3 regions of the Bradyrhizobium centrosematis genome follow, and region 1 is predicted to be linked to each of the others. Evidence: predicted binding sites of a transcription regulator. Region 1 holds the regulator's gene; each other region holds the start of a gene.
The links. The regulator PhoB, encoded in region 1, activates phosphate uptake and scavenging genes when phosphate is short. The targets are predictions, from matches to a motif close to TGTCATNNANCTGTCAT.
Positions count from the first base shown of each region.

Region 2: P6U31_RS13160 (YbhN family protein) is a predicted target of PhoB. The motif match lies at 2,412-2,428, and genes of this name have one in related genera.
Region 3: P6U31_RS20850 (RNA degradosome polyphosphate kinase) is a predicted target of PhoB. The motif match lies at 2,270-2,286, and genes of this name have one in related genera.

Region 1 is NZ_CP120703.1:7,324,406-7,329,486, forward strand. It holds gene argF (ornithine carbamoyltransferase) at 1-358, opposite strand, end outside; gene P6U31_RS34580 (aspartate aminotransferase family protein) at 358-1,566, opposite strand; gene P6U31_RS34585 (GcrA family cell cycle regulator) at 2,025-2,537, shown strand; gene phoB (phosphate regulon transcriptional regulator PhoB) at 2,777-3,484, opposite strand; gene phoU (phosphate signaling complex protein PhoU) at 3,508-4,224, opposite strand; gene pstB (phosphate ABC transporter ATP-binding protein PstB) at 4,236-5,057, opposite strand; gene pstA (phosphate ABC transporter permease PstA) at 5,054-5,081, opposite strand, start outside.
Region 2 is NZ_CP120703.1:2,754,284-2,759,364, reverse strand. It holds gene P6U31_RS13170 (MFS transporter) at 94-1,500, opposite strand; gene P6U31_RS13165 (ferritin-like domain-containing protein) at 1,667-2,173, opposite strand; gene P6U31_RS13160 (YbhN family protein) at 2,599-3,681, shown strand; gene P6U31_RS13155 (hypothetical protein) at 3,765-5,081, shown strand, end outside.
Region 3 is NZ_CP120703.1:4,312,184-4,317,264, forward strand. It holds gene purM (phosphoribosylformylglycinamidine cyclo-ligase) at 1-732, opposite strand, end outside; gene P6U31_RS20840 (CDP-alcohol phosphatidyltransferase family protein) at 888-1,430, shown strand; gene P6U31_RS20845 (chromosomal replication initiator DnaA) at 1,522-2,199, shown strand; gene P6U31_RS20850 (RNA degradosome polyphosphate kinase) at 2,361-4,553, shown strand; gene ppx (exopolyphosphatase) at 4,569-5,081, shown strand, end outside.

The sequences.
Region 1 (5,081 bases):
GCTCCAGCAGGGCCTCGTGATTGAGGATGCGGATCATGATGGCATCGACGTAACGCGACAGCACGCGTGCGGTGTCGGCGATGGTCTCACCGCGGCCGAGCTGCATCTCGGCGCCGGTGAGCATGATGGGCTCGCCGCCGAGCTGGCGCATGGCGACGTCGAACGAGACCCGCGTGCGGGTGGAGGGCCGCTCAAAGATCATCGCCAGCGTCTTGCCTTCGAGCGGCCGCACCGGCTGATGCGCTTTCTGCTTCGCCTTCATTGCGGAGGAGGCCGCGAGCATGCGCTTGAGCTCCGACAGCGGCAGCTCGTTGATGTCGAGGAAGTGCTTCGGGGTCTTTGTGGGGGACTTGCTCATCAGCTTGCCGCCCGCTTGGTCTGGCTCGCCGACAATGCGGTGCAGGCACGCTCCAGCCGCCCGACGCTGTCCTCGATCTCGGCTTCGGTAACGATCAGCGGCGGCAGGAAGCGCACGACATTGTCGCCGGCCCCGACGGTCAGCAGTTTCTCGTCGCGCAAGGCGGCCACGAGATCGCCCGAGGGCACCACGGCCTTGATGCCGATCAGGAGGCCCTCGCCGCGCACTTCACTCACGATGTCGGGGTGACGGTCGATCACAGAGGCGAGCTTCTGCTTGAGCAGCAGCGACATCTTCTGCACGTGGTCGAAGAAGCCTGGCTTGAGCATGACATCGAGCACGGCGTTGGCCGCGGCGATCGCCAGCGGATTGCCGCCGAAGGTCGAGCCGTGCGAGCCAGGCCCCATGCCGGCCGCCGCATTCGCGGTCGCCAGCACCGCGCCGATCGGGAAGCCGGCGCCGAGCGCCTTCGCCAGCGACATCACGTCAGGCGTGACGCCGGTGCGCCGATGCGCGAACAGATCGCCGGCGCGGCCCATGCCGGTCTGCACCTCGTCGAATGCGAGCAGCAAGCCCTTCTCGTCGCAGAGCTGGCGCAGCGCCTTGAGGAAGCCGGGAGGTGCCGAGCGGACGCCGCCCTCGCCCTGGATCGGCTCGATCAGGATGCCGGCGGTGTGCGGACCGATCGCCTTCTTGACGGCTTCGAGGTCGCCGTGCGGCACCTGGTCGAAGCCATCCATCGGCGGGCCGAACCCTTCGAGATATTTGGCGGAGCCTGTCGCGGCCAGCGTCGCCAACGTGCGGCCGTGAAAGGCGCCTTCGAAGGTGATGATGCGGTAGCGCTCCGGATGGCCCTTGGAGAAGTGATGATGGCGAACCAGCTTGATCACGCCCTCCAGTGCCTCGGCGCCGGAATTGCAGAAGAACACGAAGTCCGCAAAGCTCTCGCTGCACAGGCGCGCGGCGAGCTTCTCGCCGTCCGGGCTCTGGAACAGGTTCGACATGTGCCACAGCTTGGTCGCCTGCTCCTGCAACGCCTTGATCAGATGCGGATGGCAATGGCCGAGCGCGTTCACCGCGACGCCCGAGGTGAAATCGAGATAGCGATCGCCGTTGGTCGCGATCAGCCAGCAGCCTTCGCCGCGTTCGAAACCGAGGTTGGCCCTGGCGAAAACGGGGAGCAAATGCGGCGCTGCGCTGTTAGTCATGACGGTCACTTGATGTTGCGGACGGTGTGAGGCGTGCATTGCGCAACGCACCATTGACCGGCCCGGAAAACGAAACGTGCCGCCTTTTAAGGGCGGCACGCGGCACTATCTTATGCTTGGTGAACCCGGTGTCAATGCCACCTGGAAAGCCTCAGGAAAGGCTGATTCCGTAGTCTTGCGGTGGCGATTTTGCGGGTTTTTCACCACGGAACATGTGGAAGCGAGTCGGCGGACTCTTGCGCGTGAGTCACGCCATATTGTAGCGTTTGAACTGTCAGATACGACATCTCGTGCAGCGGTTCTGATCCCAAGAGTCCTCATGTACCGGCGTAAACGTTCGGGCGTCAGTCACGCGCCCGGCGAGCCTTAAGGGATTCTGACGGCACGGGTTTTTCGAGGCTTAGGCATTCGCCGCAAGGGCGCCAGGACGGCAGCCGCGCGGCGAGGGAAAGGGTGCAATGACGGTTTTGACCTGGTCCGATGATCGCGTCGAGCAGCTTAAGAAGCTCTGGGAGGCCGGGCTTTCGGCCAGCCAGATCGCAGCAGAGCTCGGCAATGTGACCCGCAACGCCGTGATCGGCAAAGTGCACAGGCTCGGTCTGTCCGGCCGCGCCAAGAGCCCGTCATCGGCCGCGCCCCGGCCGCGCAAGGCGCGTCCCGCACAGCACATGATGCGGGTGACGCGCCCCATCGCGCGCGGCAACACTGCGCTGGCGCAAGCCTTCGAGGTCGAGGTCGAGGCCGAACCCGTTACCTACGACAACGTGGTGCCGATGAGCCAGCGACTGTCGCTGCTCGAATTGAACGAGGCGACCTGCCACTGGCCGGTCGGCGATCCCTCGAGCCCGGATTTCTTCTTCTGCGGCGGCAAGGCGCTGTCCGGCCTGCCCTACTGCGCTCAGCACTCGCGCGTGGCCTATCAGCCCGCGGCGGATCGCCGGCGCGCACCGGCGAAGCCGGGCCCGCGGTGAGCTTGTTCTGAGATCAAGAAGCAGCCGTCCACGGTGACGGTTGAACAATCCGATGTCGTCCCGGACAAGCGCGCCACAAGCGCGCGCAGATCCGGGACCCATAGCCACCGCAGGATGTGGTGACGGGGACTCGGAGTTACCTATTTCGCAAAACAACCACGCCCTGTGGTTATGGTCCCGGATCTGCGCTGACGCTTGTCCGGGACGACACCAATATCGCGGCGGCTCTCTAAATTAGCTTACGTCTGCTCGGCCTTCGCGAAGCGATCGTCGAGTGCGTAGCCGGCACCGCGGACGGTGCGGATCGGGTCCTGCTCGCGGCCGAGATTGAGCAGCTTGCGCAGGCGGCCGATATGGACATCCACAGTACGCTCGTCGATGTAGATGTCGCGGCCCCAGACGCTGTCGAGCAGCTGCTCACGCGAGAACACGCGGCCGGGGTGCTCCAGGAAGAACTCCAGCAGGCGATATTCGGTCGGGCCGAGATCGATCGGCCGCCCCGAACGCGCCACGCGGCGCTTGTCGCGGTCGAGCTCGATGTCGCCATAGGCGAGCACGGTGGCGAGCCGCTCCGGGCTGGCACGTCGCAGAAGACCCTTCACGCGCGCCAGCAGCTCCGGCACCGAGAACGGCTTGACGATGTAATCGTCGGCGCCGGTCGCAAGCCCGCGCACCCGCTCGCTCTCCTCGCCGCGCGCCGTGAGCATGATGATCGGCAGCTGCTTGGTCTCGGGACGGGTGCGCAGGCGGCGGCACAGCTCGATGCCGGACAGGCCCGGCAGCATCCAGTCGAGCACGATCAGGTCGGGAATGTGCTCCTTGAGGCGGGTGTCGGCATCGTCGCCGCGCATCACCGTCTCGACGTCATAGCCGTCGCCTTCGAGGTTGTAACGCAGAAGCTCGGTGAGAGCTTCCTCGTCCTCAACCACCATAATGCGTGCGCCCATGGTGTCGTCGCTCCTTCAAGTCTTCAGGTATTCGGAATCGTCGTGGCGAACGTGGTCATGTCGCCCTTCGGCCGCTTGTCGGTGATCGCCTGGCCCTCGATCATGTAGAACACGGTCTCGGCGATGTTGGTGGCGTGGTCTCCGATCCGCTCGATGTTCTTGGCGCAGAACATCAGATGGATGCAGAACGAAATGTTGCGCGGATCCTCCATCATGTAGGTGAGGAGCTCGCGGAACAGCGAGGTGCAGATCGCGTCGACTTCCTCGTCGCCCTTCCAGACCGCCATCGCCGCCGGCAGATCGTGCGCGGCATAGGCGTCCAGCACGCTCTTGACCTGCTGCTGCACGAGGTCGGTCATGTGCTCCAGGCCGCGGAACAGTTTGAGCGGATGGAAATCGGTCTCCAGCGCCGCGACGCGCTTGCCCATGTTCTTGGCGAGGTCGCCGATCCGCTCGAGGTCGGTCGCAACGCGCATGGCGCCGACGATCTCGCGCAGATCCACCGCCATCGGCTGGCGCCGGGCGATGGTGAGCACCGCGCGCTCCTCGATGCGCTTCTGCAGCGCGTCGAGATCGGCGTCGGTGGTGACGACGCGCTGGCCGAGCGCGATGTCGCGGCGGATCAGCGCGTCGACGGACTCGACGATCATGCGCTCGGCGATTCCGCCCATCTCGGCGACCAGGCGGGTGAGCTCCTGGAGGTCGGTGTCGAAAGCCTTTGCGGTATGTTCAGAACCCATGTCCCGTCTCCTCAGCCGAACCGGCCGGTGATGTAATCCTGCGTGCGCCGGTCGCTCGGCGACGTGAAGATCTTGCTGGTGTCGTCGAACTCGATCAGTTCGCCAAGATACATGAAGGCCGTCTTGTCCGACACGCGCGCCGCCTGCTGCATGTTGTGGGTGACGATCGCGATCGTGTAGTTCTCGGACAGTTCCTGGATCAGCTCCTCGACCTTGGCGGTCGAGATCGGGTCGAGCGCCGAGCAGGGTTCGTCGAACAGGATCACCTCGGGCCGCACCGCGACGGTGCGGGCGATGCAGAGGCGCTGCTGCTGGCCGCCGGAGAGCGACAGGCCCGAGGCGTTGAGCTTGTCCTTGACCTCGTTCCACAGCGCGCCGCCGCGCAGCGCCTTCTCGACGCGATCGTCCATCTCGGACTTCGAGATCTTCTCATAGAGGCGGATGCCGAAGGCGATGTTCTCGTAGATCGTCATCGGGAACGGCGTCGGCTTCTGGAACACCATGCCGACCCGGGCGCGCAGCAGGTTCAGGTCCAGCTTGGGGTCGAGGATGTTGGTCTGGTCCAGCATGAGCTGACCGGTGGCGCGCTGCCCCGGATAGAGGTCGTACATCCGGTTGAAGATGCGCAGCAGGGTCGACTTGCCGCAGCCCGACGGGCCGATGAACGCGGTGACGCGGTTGGTGCCGAGCGTCAGGTTGATGTTCTTCAGCGCGTGGTGCTCGCCGTAATAGAAGTTGAGGTTGCGCACCGTCACCTTGGCGGGCGCTTCCGGCAACGGCTGCTGCGAGGCCAGATGGGCGTTTGAACTCACGGATACGGACAGGTCGGTCATTTTGCAGTCCTCTCGGCGCCGAGG
Region 2 (5,081 bases), 3.0 Mb from region 1:
GCACTTGAACCGACAGAGGTGGACGATCGGTAACCCGCTATGTTCCCGGTCCACGAATGGTAAATGGAGCATGTGTAGGTTCGCTCACATTGTTCATCGCGCCGGCGCACCGAGGCCGATCACCGCCGCAGCCAGCAACAAGACCGCCGCTGAAATGACCAGCGACATATGCAGGCCGTCCATGAACGCGCCTGTCCCGGCGATCAGCGAACCAAACAACGCGACCCCGAGAACGCTGCCGGTCTGCCGCGTCGCGTTGAGCACGCCCGCCGCGATCCCGGAGCGCGCTTTGTCGACGCTGCCCAGCAAAGTCGAGGTTAGCGGCGGCACCAAGAGCCCGAGTCCACCGCTGATCGCAATCATCTGCGCGCAGATCATCCAATAACTCGTGTCGGCCGCGATCTCCAACAAACCGACACAGCCGAGCGTCGAGACGCAGGCACCGACCACGATGGTGGGGCACGGGCCGATGCGCTCGGCGAGGCGCGGCGCCAGCAGATTGACCGGCAGCACCGCCCCCATCATCGGAACGAAAGCGAGCCCGGTCCACCACGCCGACAGCCCGTTGACGCGCTGGAAATACAGGCTCAGCACGAAGATCAGGCCGTAGATCGCGACATTGACGAGCAGGCCGACCAGCGAGGTCAGGGCGAACAGTCTGTGGCCGAACAGCGACAGCGGCAGCATCGGCTGCGCCGCGCGGCTCTCGCGCCAGATGAAGAGAGCGGAGAGAACGGCGGCGCCGACAAAGGCCGCGATCACGGCCGGATGCCTCCAGCCCAGCGCACCGCCTTCGATGATCGCGCCGGCCAGCGCGCCTAGCGCCGCGATCGCAGCGAGCTGACCGGGCAGATCGATCTCGCGGGAGCGCGCCCGGGTGGTCTCGCTGGAATAGCGCCAGCTCAGCCACAGGCCGGCCAGCCCGATCGGCAGATTGACCAGGAAGATCGCGCGCCAACCGACCAGCGTGATCAGCGCGCCGCCGACGAAGGGGCCGGCGGTGAGCGCCAGGCTCGCGCCTGCAGCCCAGACCGCGACCGCACGGCCGCGGGCGCGGTCGTCGGCATAGGCATGATTGAGCAGAGCAAGCGAATTCGGCACCAAGATCGCCGCCGCCAGCCCCTGGACCAGCCGCGCGCCGATCAGGATGGCCGCGTTGGGCGACAGCGCGCAGGCGACTGAGGCCAGGGTGAAGATCGCGAACCCCGCCATGAAAACACGCTTGGCGCCGATGCGGTCGCCAAGCGCGCCGGCCGTGAGGATGAAGGCGGCGAACGCAATGGTGTAGGCGCTGACCACCCATTGCAGCTCGGCAACGCCGCCGCCAAGCGCCTTTCCCATCGCATCGAGCGCCGTATTGACGATGGTGACGTCGAGCTGCACCACGCCATAGCCGAGACTCATCGCGGCCAGCGTGAGAGAGGTCGCAAGACGCGAGCAGGCACGCGGTACCGAGGCTCCGTCCTGAAAATTTTCATGTTCAATGGTGGTGGCTCGCATGCTGCACCTCGATTGCAGCCCCTGCGAAATATACGTTATCACGGCGCTCCATGCTTCGATAACGACCGAATGGTGGATGCTCAACACAGCTGCCGCATGCTTGCGGTGAGGAAGCAAAGCGCCGCGCGAACGGCCGCGCGGCGCTTCCGTCGTTACACCCTCAGCTTTAGCTCGCCGCGCGCAGGTTCACCTTGCTCTCGGCGAGCGTCGTCAGCTTCTTGTCGGTCGCCTTCTCTTCCTCCAGCGTCTTGGCGAGCACGCTGGCGCAATCGTTGCGGCCGAGCTGCTTGGCCCAGGCGATCAGGCTGCCGTAACGGACGATCTCGTAATGTTCGGCAGCCTGCGCCGCGTTGATCAGCGCGGCATCGAGCACCGCCTTGTCGGCGACTTCGCCGGCAGTCTCGTCGGCTTCCTCGATGATGCCGTCGATCGCGGGGCAGTCGACCGCCTTCACGGCAACGCCATGCATCTTGAAGACTTCCTCGAGCCGCGAGACGTGCTGCTTGGTTTCCTCAAGGTGCGTCAAAAAGCCCTGTTTCAGCTGCGGGTCGGTGGCCTTGCTTGCCATTTTCGGCAGCGCCTTGGTCAGCTGCTGCTCGGCGTAATAGATGTCCTGGAGCTGGTGCACGAACAGGTCGTTCATGGTTTTGATGTCCTTTGTGAACAGTCCCATCGTTCGGTCCTCTCGGTTTCTGGAACACGAAGGCGGCGGCTCGTGCGAAAAAGCCGCTCATTCCGCCATGTTCGGTTGCTGATGGGGCCACAACGAGTGCGCGGCATCGACGTTCCAAAAAGACCGCATCGCTTGCGCTGGAACAATGCGGACCGCACCGGGATCTGCAATCATGCCGACATAAGAAACGCGCGCGCCGCGCCGGTTTCACGACTCATATGCTTAACGCGCCTCCGATGTGAACCGCATATGACAAAGCTGACCGGTCCGACGCAGAACCTATTGTTGTCAAGGGCTGCACAAGCCGCTGTTTTTGCCTTAAATGAGCTGGATCATGCCTAGCGATCGATGCCTGCCTTTGGCCATGATCGCACCCGACTGGCCAATGCCTGGCCCGGTCGGTCTTGCCCCCGCCGGGAGGATGAATGCACGGACTGCTGCCCGCGCTGAAGCGCGGCTTCAAGAGATGGATCGGTTGGCGACGGCTCGGAGTTGCCGCGAGCATTTTGATCATCGCCTTCGCGATCACCACGCTGGTGCGGACCCTGAAGGGCATCGATACCGGGGTCATCCTGACGGCGTTAACCGAGATTCCCCGCGGGAGTATCGGGATGGCGGCGGTCTGCGTGTTTTTCGCGTTCTGTACGCTGACCTTCTACGACTTTTTTGCACTGCGAACGATCGGCAAGAAGCACGTGCCCTATCGCATCGCGGCGCTCTCCAGCTTCACGTCCTATTCGATCGGCCACAACATCGGCGCCACCGTGTTCACCGGCGGGGCGATCCGCTTCCGGATCTATTCGGACTACGGGCTGAACGCGATCGACGTCGCAAAGATCTGCTTCCTGTCGGGCCTGACCTTCTGGCTCGGTAACATCTTCGTGCTCTCGATCGGCATGGCCATCCATCCGGATGCCGCCTCCTCGATGGATCAGCTGCCGTCGTCGCTCAATCGGCTGATCGCGCTCGGCGGCCTCGCCTCGATCGTCGCCTACCTGGTCTGGCTCTGCATGGGCGAGAAGCGGCGCGAGCTCGGCCAAAAGGGCTGGAAGGTGGTGCTGCCGTCGGCGCCGCTGACGCTGGTCCAGATCCTGATCGGCGTGGTCGATCTGGGCTTCTGCGCCACCGCGATGTACCTCCTGATGCCGGTCAATCCGCCGATCGACTTCATGTCGCTGGCCGTGGTGTTCATCCTGGCCACGCTGCTCGGCTTCGCCAGCCACGCGCCCGGCTCGATCGGCGTGTTCGATGCCGCCATGCTGCTGGCGCTGCCCGAGTTCGGCCGCGAGCAGCTTCTGGCTACGCTCCTGGTGTTCCGCATTCTCTATTTCGTGATCCCGTTCGGCCTCGCCATCTCCATCATGGGCACGCGCGAACTCTGGATGAACGTGGTCGAGCCCTGGCAGGAGCGGCGGCGGCTGGCGGAAGCCTGCGCGCAGGCCAACCTGCCGAAAGAGGTGACGCCGATGGAGCGCGAGCGGCTGCTGCGGCAGGCCAATAAGCGGTAAGGCACGCGGCTAGACAAAGGTTGCGGGCGGAAGCGCGATCGTCTCTTATTTCCGCCTCAACTTTGCCGTTGAAGACGCGGGCCATGATCCCTCTATTCCTTCGTACCCTTTCCGCAAGCGCCCTGTTGCTGGCCGGGCTTTTGACCATTTTGCCGGCCGAGCGTGCCGCCGCGCAGGATGCTGGCCCCCTGCAGATCAGCTGGGAGGTGCGTAACCGCTTCCGGCTGTTCCGGGAGGAGCGCGACTTCCTGCTCCATGTCGAGAATGCGCGTAACCGCAGCATCTTGGCCGCCGAGCAATCGCTGGAGCTGCAGAGCGAAGGCCGCGGCTGGGCCCGCAACATGGTCAACCGCCTCTGCATCGACCTTCAGGGCCGCGTCAACCAGCCCTGCACCCGCGACAATACCAAGGAAAACTACCTCACCCCGATCGACCATCCCGTCACCGTGCGCCTCGTTGGCGCCGTGCCGGTCGGCGCCACCTGCGCCTGGTCGTTCGACGACGGCGACGGTCCGCAACAATCGACCTTTGACTGCGCTGAGCCGATCAACTTGCGGGTCCGCTACGGCAAGCAGACGGTCGCAACCGTGGACGTCTCCTCCGGCTCCGACCCGACCCAGCGCGTCCAGACCGAGATCCAGGTCCGCGACATCTTTATCGCCGGCCTCGGGGACAGCATTGCCTCGGGCGAAGGCAATCCGGACCGCCCGCTGGCACTGTCGGACGAAGGCTTCTGCTTCCGCTCCTATCTCGGCACGGCCGGCGCGCAGTACTACCGGCCGAGCCGCCACGGCTTCAAGGGCGGCCGCGCCTGCGAGGCGCCGGACACGCTCGCAAACTGGCAGCGCTACAGCGCACTCTGGTTCAACGCGCCCTGCCACCGCTCGCTGTACAGCTACCAGACACGCACCGCGCTGACGCTCGCGGTGCGCTACACCCACATCGCGGTGACCTACCTGCCGCTCGCCTGCACCGGCGCCAGCATCGGTGACGGGCTGCTCGGCTCGCAGCGCGCCCGCGAATGTCCGCCCGGCAAGACCGGCGTCTGCAACACCAGCGTGACCGCGCAAGTCGCCGAGTTGCGCGAGGCCCTGACCGCGGCGAAGAAGCGTCAGCCCGACCGCACGCTCGACCTCGTGCTGCTCTCGGTCGGCGCCAACGACGTGTACTTCTCCGGCCTCGTCGCCGACGTCATCGTCGACACCGCGACCGAGCGGGCGCTGTTCCGCCGCTCCGGCGTGATGGCAAGCGTCGATGATTCCCGCGACGCGCTGGCGCGTGAGTTGCCGCAGAACTTCGTCAAGCTGCGCGAGGCACTGAAGCCGCTGGTCGGCGGCGACCTCTCGCATGTGGTCTACGTCTCCTACGCCAATCCCGCGCTCGCCGATGGCGGCGTGCCC
Region 3 (5,081 bases), 3.0 Mb from region 1:
GGTCTCCCGGATCGCGCGCAGGCAGGATTTGACATAGAGCCTGGTCGGCGTCAGCAGCGCACCGCCGAGCGTCATCACCGGCGCGAACGGCGCCTGCGCCTCGAAGCTGAGGCCCGACTGCTCGACGATCTTGCGCACCAGCGAGAAGCCGTTGGAATGCACGCCTGACGAGGCGAGGCCGATCACCGCGTCACCCACCGCAATGTCCTTGCGCGGCAACAGCGTACCGCGCTCGGCGGCGCCGACGGCAAAGCCGCCGAGGTCGTAATCGCCGTCCTTGTAGAGGCCGGGCATCTCGGCGGTCTCGCCGCCGATCAGAGCGCAGCCGGACTCCCGGCAACCCTCCGCGACGCCCGCGACGATCGCCGCCGTGGCCTCCGGGTCGAGCTTGCCGCAGGCGAAATAGTCCAGGAAGAACAGCGGCTCGGCGCCCTGCACCACGAGGTCATTGACGCTCATGGCGACGAGGTCGATGCCGATCCCGCCGTGCAGCCCCGTCTCGATCGCGATCTTGACCTTGGTGCCGACGCCGTCGGTCGCGGCGACCAGGATGGGGTCCTTGAAACCGGCCGCCTTGAGGTCGAACAGGCCGCCGAAGCCGCCGATTTCGGCGGCGGCGCCGGGACGCGCGGTGGCCCGCACCATCGGCTTGATCAAATCGACCAGGCGGTTGCCGGCGTCGATATCGACGCCTGAATCGGCGTAAGTGAGGCCGTTTTTGCGGTCGGTCATGCCCGATTTCCAGTGGGTTTGCGGCTGGTTACGTCGAATTCCGGGGACGCGCAATGGCTCGCATGGCGCACCGCCCTATACTATGTAGATATCAACCGGTTCAGCCTCCCAGGGGGCCGGATTCGAGGTCAGACCGGGTGCCGGGAAGCGCTTTCGTGAGTATTCCGAATATCATTACGCTGGGCCGCATCATGCTGGTCCCGATCATCGTCTGGGCCATCGTGTCGAGCCAAATGGAGGTCGCGTTCGCCGTCTTCCTGATCGCCGGTATCAGCGACGCCGTGGACGGCTTCCTGGCCAAGCGCTTCAACATGACGAGCGAGCTCGGGGCCCTGCTCGACCCGCTTGCGGACAAGGCCCTGCTGGTCTCGATCTACATGGCGCTCGGGATCTGGGGCGCGATTCCGCGTTGGATCGTGATCCTGGTGGTCTCGCGCGACATCATGATCGTCGCCGCCGTGATCGTATCCTGGCTGTTCGACCGCCCCGTCGAAATGAAGCCGTCGAAAGTGTCCAAGCTCAACACGGTCGCACAAGTGGCGTTCGCGGCCCTGGTGCTGGCCGCGCTTGCCTTCGGCTTCAAGCCGGCCCCTTATGATATCATCCTGATGGGCCTCGTCACGGTCTTCACGCTCTCCTCGGTGTCGCTCTATCTCGTCGAGTGGCTGCGGCACATGAGCACGATCGAGGCCAAATGAGCGGGGAAGCGCCTTGCAAAGGGCCAACTCCGCTCGATTAAGTCGAATTCTCTTCAAACGGGCCGGCGCGCCGGCATGGAGCAAAGCAAGCGTGGCAGGCCGCGTCCATCCCCGACAATTGGCGTTTGCGCTTCCGCATGCGGAGAGCCTCAGCCGGGACAACTTCCTCGAGGGCCCCGCCAACGCGGCCGGTCTCGCCCTGATCGACAGCTGGCCGGAATGGCCGAACCGGATCATGTGGCTGGCGGGCCCGGAGGGCAGCGGCAAGAGCCACCTCGCCGCGATCTGGGCTGAAATGGCAGGCGCCCGCTCGACCGCGGCCAATGGGCTAACCGCCGCAAGCGTTCCAGGCGCGCTCGCCACCGGTGCGCTGGTGGTCGAGGATCTCAGGGCCGGGAATTTCGACGAACGCGCCCTCTTCCACCTGATGAATCTCGCCCGCGAGGACGGCGCCTACGTGCTCTTCACCGGACGCGAGGTCCCGGCTTCGCTCCAGATCGAGCTGCGCGACCTGCGCTCGCGTCTGCGCGCCGTGCCCGTCGTCACGCTGCTGCCGCCCGACGACCAGCTCTTCCGCGGCCTGATCGTCAAATTCTGCGCCGACCGCCAGCTCACCGTGGACGAGAGCGTGGTCGGTTATCTCGCCAACCGGCTGGAGCGGTCCTCGGCCGCCGCCCGCCAGGCCGTGGAACTGCTCGACAGCGAGGCCCTCCGGCTCGGCCGCCCCGTCACCAGGGCGCTCGCCGCCGAGCTGCTCCGGGATGCCTGAGCCCCGCCCCGCCGGCGCCAAGGGGGCCTGCGCGAACGCCGCTTGACGCCGAGAGGCCGCGGAACATCAATGTCATCGAAACGTCATCGCTCTAACACATGCTCCCGCGGGTTTTGCGCGTAGGTCGCAAGGTGAGGCGAGACAGGATGGACCGACTTCTGATGGACTCTGCGCAAGCTGTTGAAACTAAAGAAAAAGCTCCGGAAGCCGAGGGTCTGCCGGCAATCGCATCGAGCCCCGAGCGGTTCATCAACCGCGAGCTGTCGTGGCTGCATTTCAACCGCCGCGTCCTCGAGGAATCGGTCAATCCCAGCCACCCCATGCTGGAGCGGGTGCGATTCCTGTCGATTTCCGCGAATAACCTCGACGAGTTCTTCATGGTCCGCGTCGCCGGCATCAAGGCCCAGGTGCGCGAGGGCATTGCCGAACGCAGCCCCGATGGCCTGACCCCGTCCGAGCAGCTCGCGCTGATCAACCGCACCGTCTCCGAACTGGCCTCCGACCAGCAGGCGATCTGGCGCGACCTTCGCGGCACGCTGGCCGATGTCGGCATCGTGCTGGTCGATGGCAAGGACGTCACCAAGGCGGAACGGACCTGGATCGAGGACTACTTCCTCAACAACGTGTTCCCGCTGCTGACCCCGCTGGCGATCGACCCGGCCCACCCCTTCCCGTTCATCCCGAGCCTCGGCTTCACCATCGCGCTCCAGCTCACGCGTGCGGCTGACGGCAAGCAGATGAACGCGCTGATCCGCATGCCCGGCAAGATCGACCGCTTCATACGCCTGCCGGCCGACAGCAAGATCGTTCGCCTGATCTCGCTGGAACAGGCGACCTCCCTGTTCATCAACCGCCTGTTCCCCGGCTACAATCTGCACGGCCAGGGCGCCTTCCGGATCATCCGCGACTCCGAGCTCGAAATCGAGGAAGAGGCGGAAGACCTCGTCCGCCTGTTCGAGACGGCGCTCAAGCGCCGCCGGCGCGGATCGGTGATCCGGCTCGAGATCGACGCCAAGATGCCGGAGGAGCTGCGCAGCTTCGTTCAGCACGCGCTGTCGGCCGCCGATGACGAGGTCTTCCTGGTCGACGGCGTGCAGGCGATGAACGAGCTCTCGCAGCTCACCCGCCTCGACCGTCCCGACCTCGAATTCACGCCTTACGTGCCGCGCCACCCGGAGCGCGTGCGCGAGCACGGCGGCGACATCTTTGCCGCGATCCGTCAGAAGGATCTCGTCGTCCATCACCCCTACGAATCCTTCGACGTGGTCGTGCAGTTCCTGCAGCAGGCCGCGCGCGACCCCGATGTTGTCGCGATCAAGCAGACGCTCTACCGCACCTCCAACAACTCGCCGATCGTGCGCGCGCTCGCGGAAGCGGCCGAAGCCGGCAAATCCGTCACGGCGCTGATCGAGCTGAAGGCGCGCTTCGACGAGGAAGCCAACATCCGCTGGGCGCGCGATCTCGAACGCGCCGGCGTGCAGGTCGTCTACGGCTTCCTCGAACTGAAGACGCATGCGAAGCTCTCGATGGTGGTGCGCCGCGAGGGCGGCAGCCTTACCACCTATGTCCATACCGGCACCGGCAACTATCACCCGGTCACGGCACGCATCTATACCGACCTCTCCTACTTCACCTCTGATCCGACCATTGGCCGCGATGCCGCACGCGTGTTCAATTTCATCACCGGCTACGCCGCGCCGAGCGATCTGGAAAAGATGGCGGTGTCGCCCTTGACCCTGCGCAAGCGCATCATCGAGCACATCCAGGGCGAGACCGCGCATGCGCGGCACGGCCGGCACGGTGCGGTCTGGATGAAGATGAATGCGCTGGTCGACCCTGACATCATCGACGCGCTGTACGAGGCGTCCCAGGCCGGCGTGCAGGTCGAGCTCGTGGTGCGCGGTATCTGTTGCCTGCGTCCCGGCATTCCCGGCCTGTCCGAGAACATCCGCGTCAAGTCGATCATCGGACGCTTCCTGGAACACGGCCGAATCTACTGCTTCGGCATGGGCCAGGGTCTGCCGAGTGCCAAAGCGGCTGTGTATATCTCGTCCGCCGACATGATGCCACGCAACCTCGATCGCCGCGTCGAGGTGCTGTGTCCGCTGCAAAATCCCACGGTGCATCAGCAGGTTCTCGAACAGATCATGGTCGCCAACCTGAAAGACAATGAGCAGAGCTGGCAATTGTTGCCGGACGGGTCCTCAACGCGTATGAAGGCCGCGAAGGGCGAGGAGCCTTTCAACGTCCACAACTACTTCATGACAAATCCGAGTCTGTCTGGCCGTGGAAAGTCGCTCAAGGAATCCTCTCCGCGTCGTCTCACGCGCCGGAACGAACGCCATCAATCCTGATCGGGGATTTCCGACGTGAAGCGGCCGCGCAAGCGCGGCTCCAGCGTCGCGGTCATCGACATCGGCTCCAACTCGGTCCGTCTCGTGGTCTACGAGGGACTGACGCGGAGTCTCATTCCGATCTTCAACGAGAAGACGCTGTGCGGCCTCGGGCGTGAGGTGCAGAGCACCGGCCTGCTCGCGCCCGATGCCGTCGACAAGGCGCTGACTTCGCTCAAGCGCTTTCGCGCGCTGTGTCGCGTGATGCAGGTCGGACGCGTGTTCGCGATCGCCACTGCCGCCTGCCGCGACGCCTCCAACGGCCCGGATTTCATCGCCAAGGCCGAACGCATCTGCGCCGTCAAGATCGAGATCCTGTCGGGTCCGCGCGAGGCGCGGCTGTCGGCGCTCGGCGTCATCTCCGGCATTCATCATCCCGACGGCATCGTCGGGGACCTCGGCGGCGGCTCGCTCGAATTGATCGATGTGCGCAAGAACAGCGTGCGCAGCGGCGTGACGCTGCCGCTCGGCGGACTCGCGCTCCAGGAT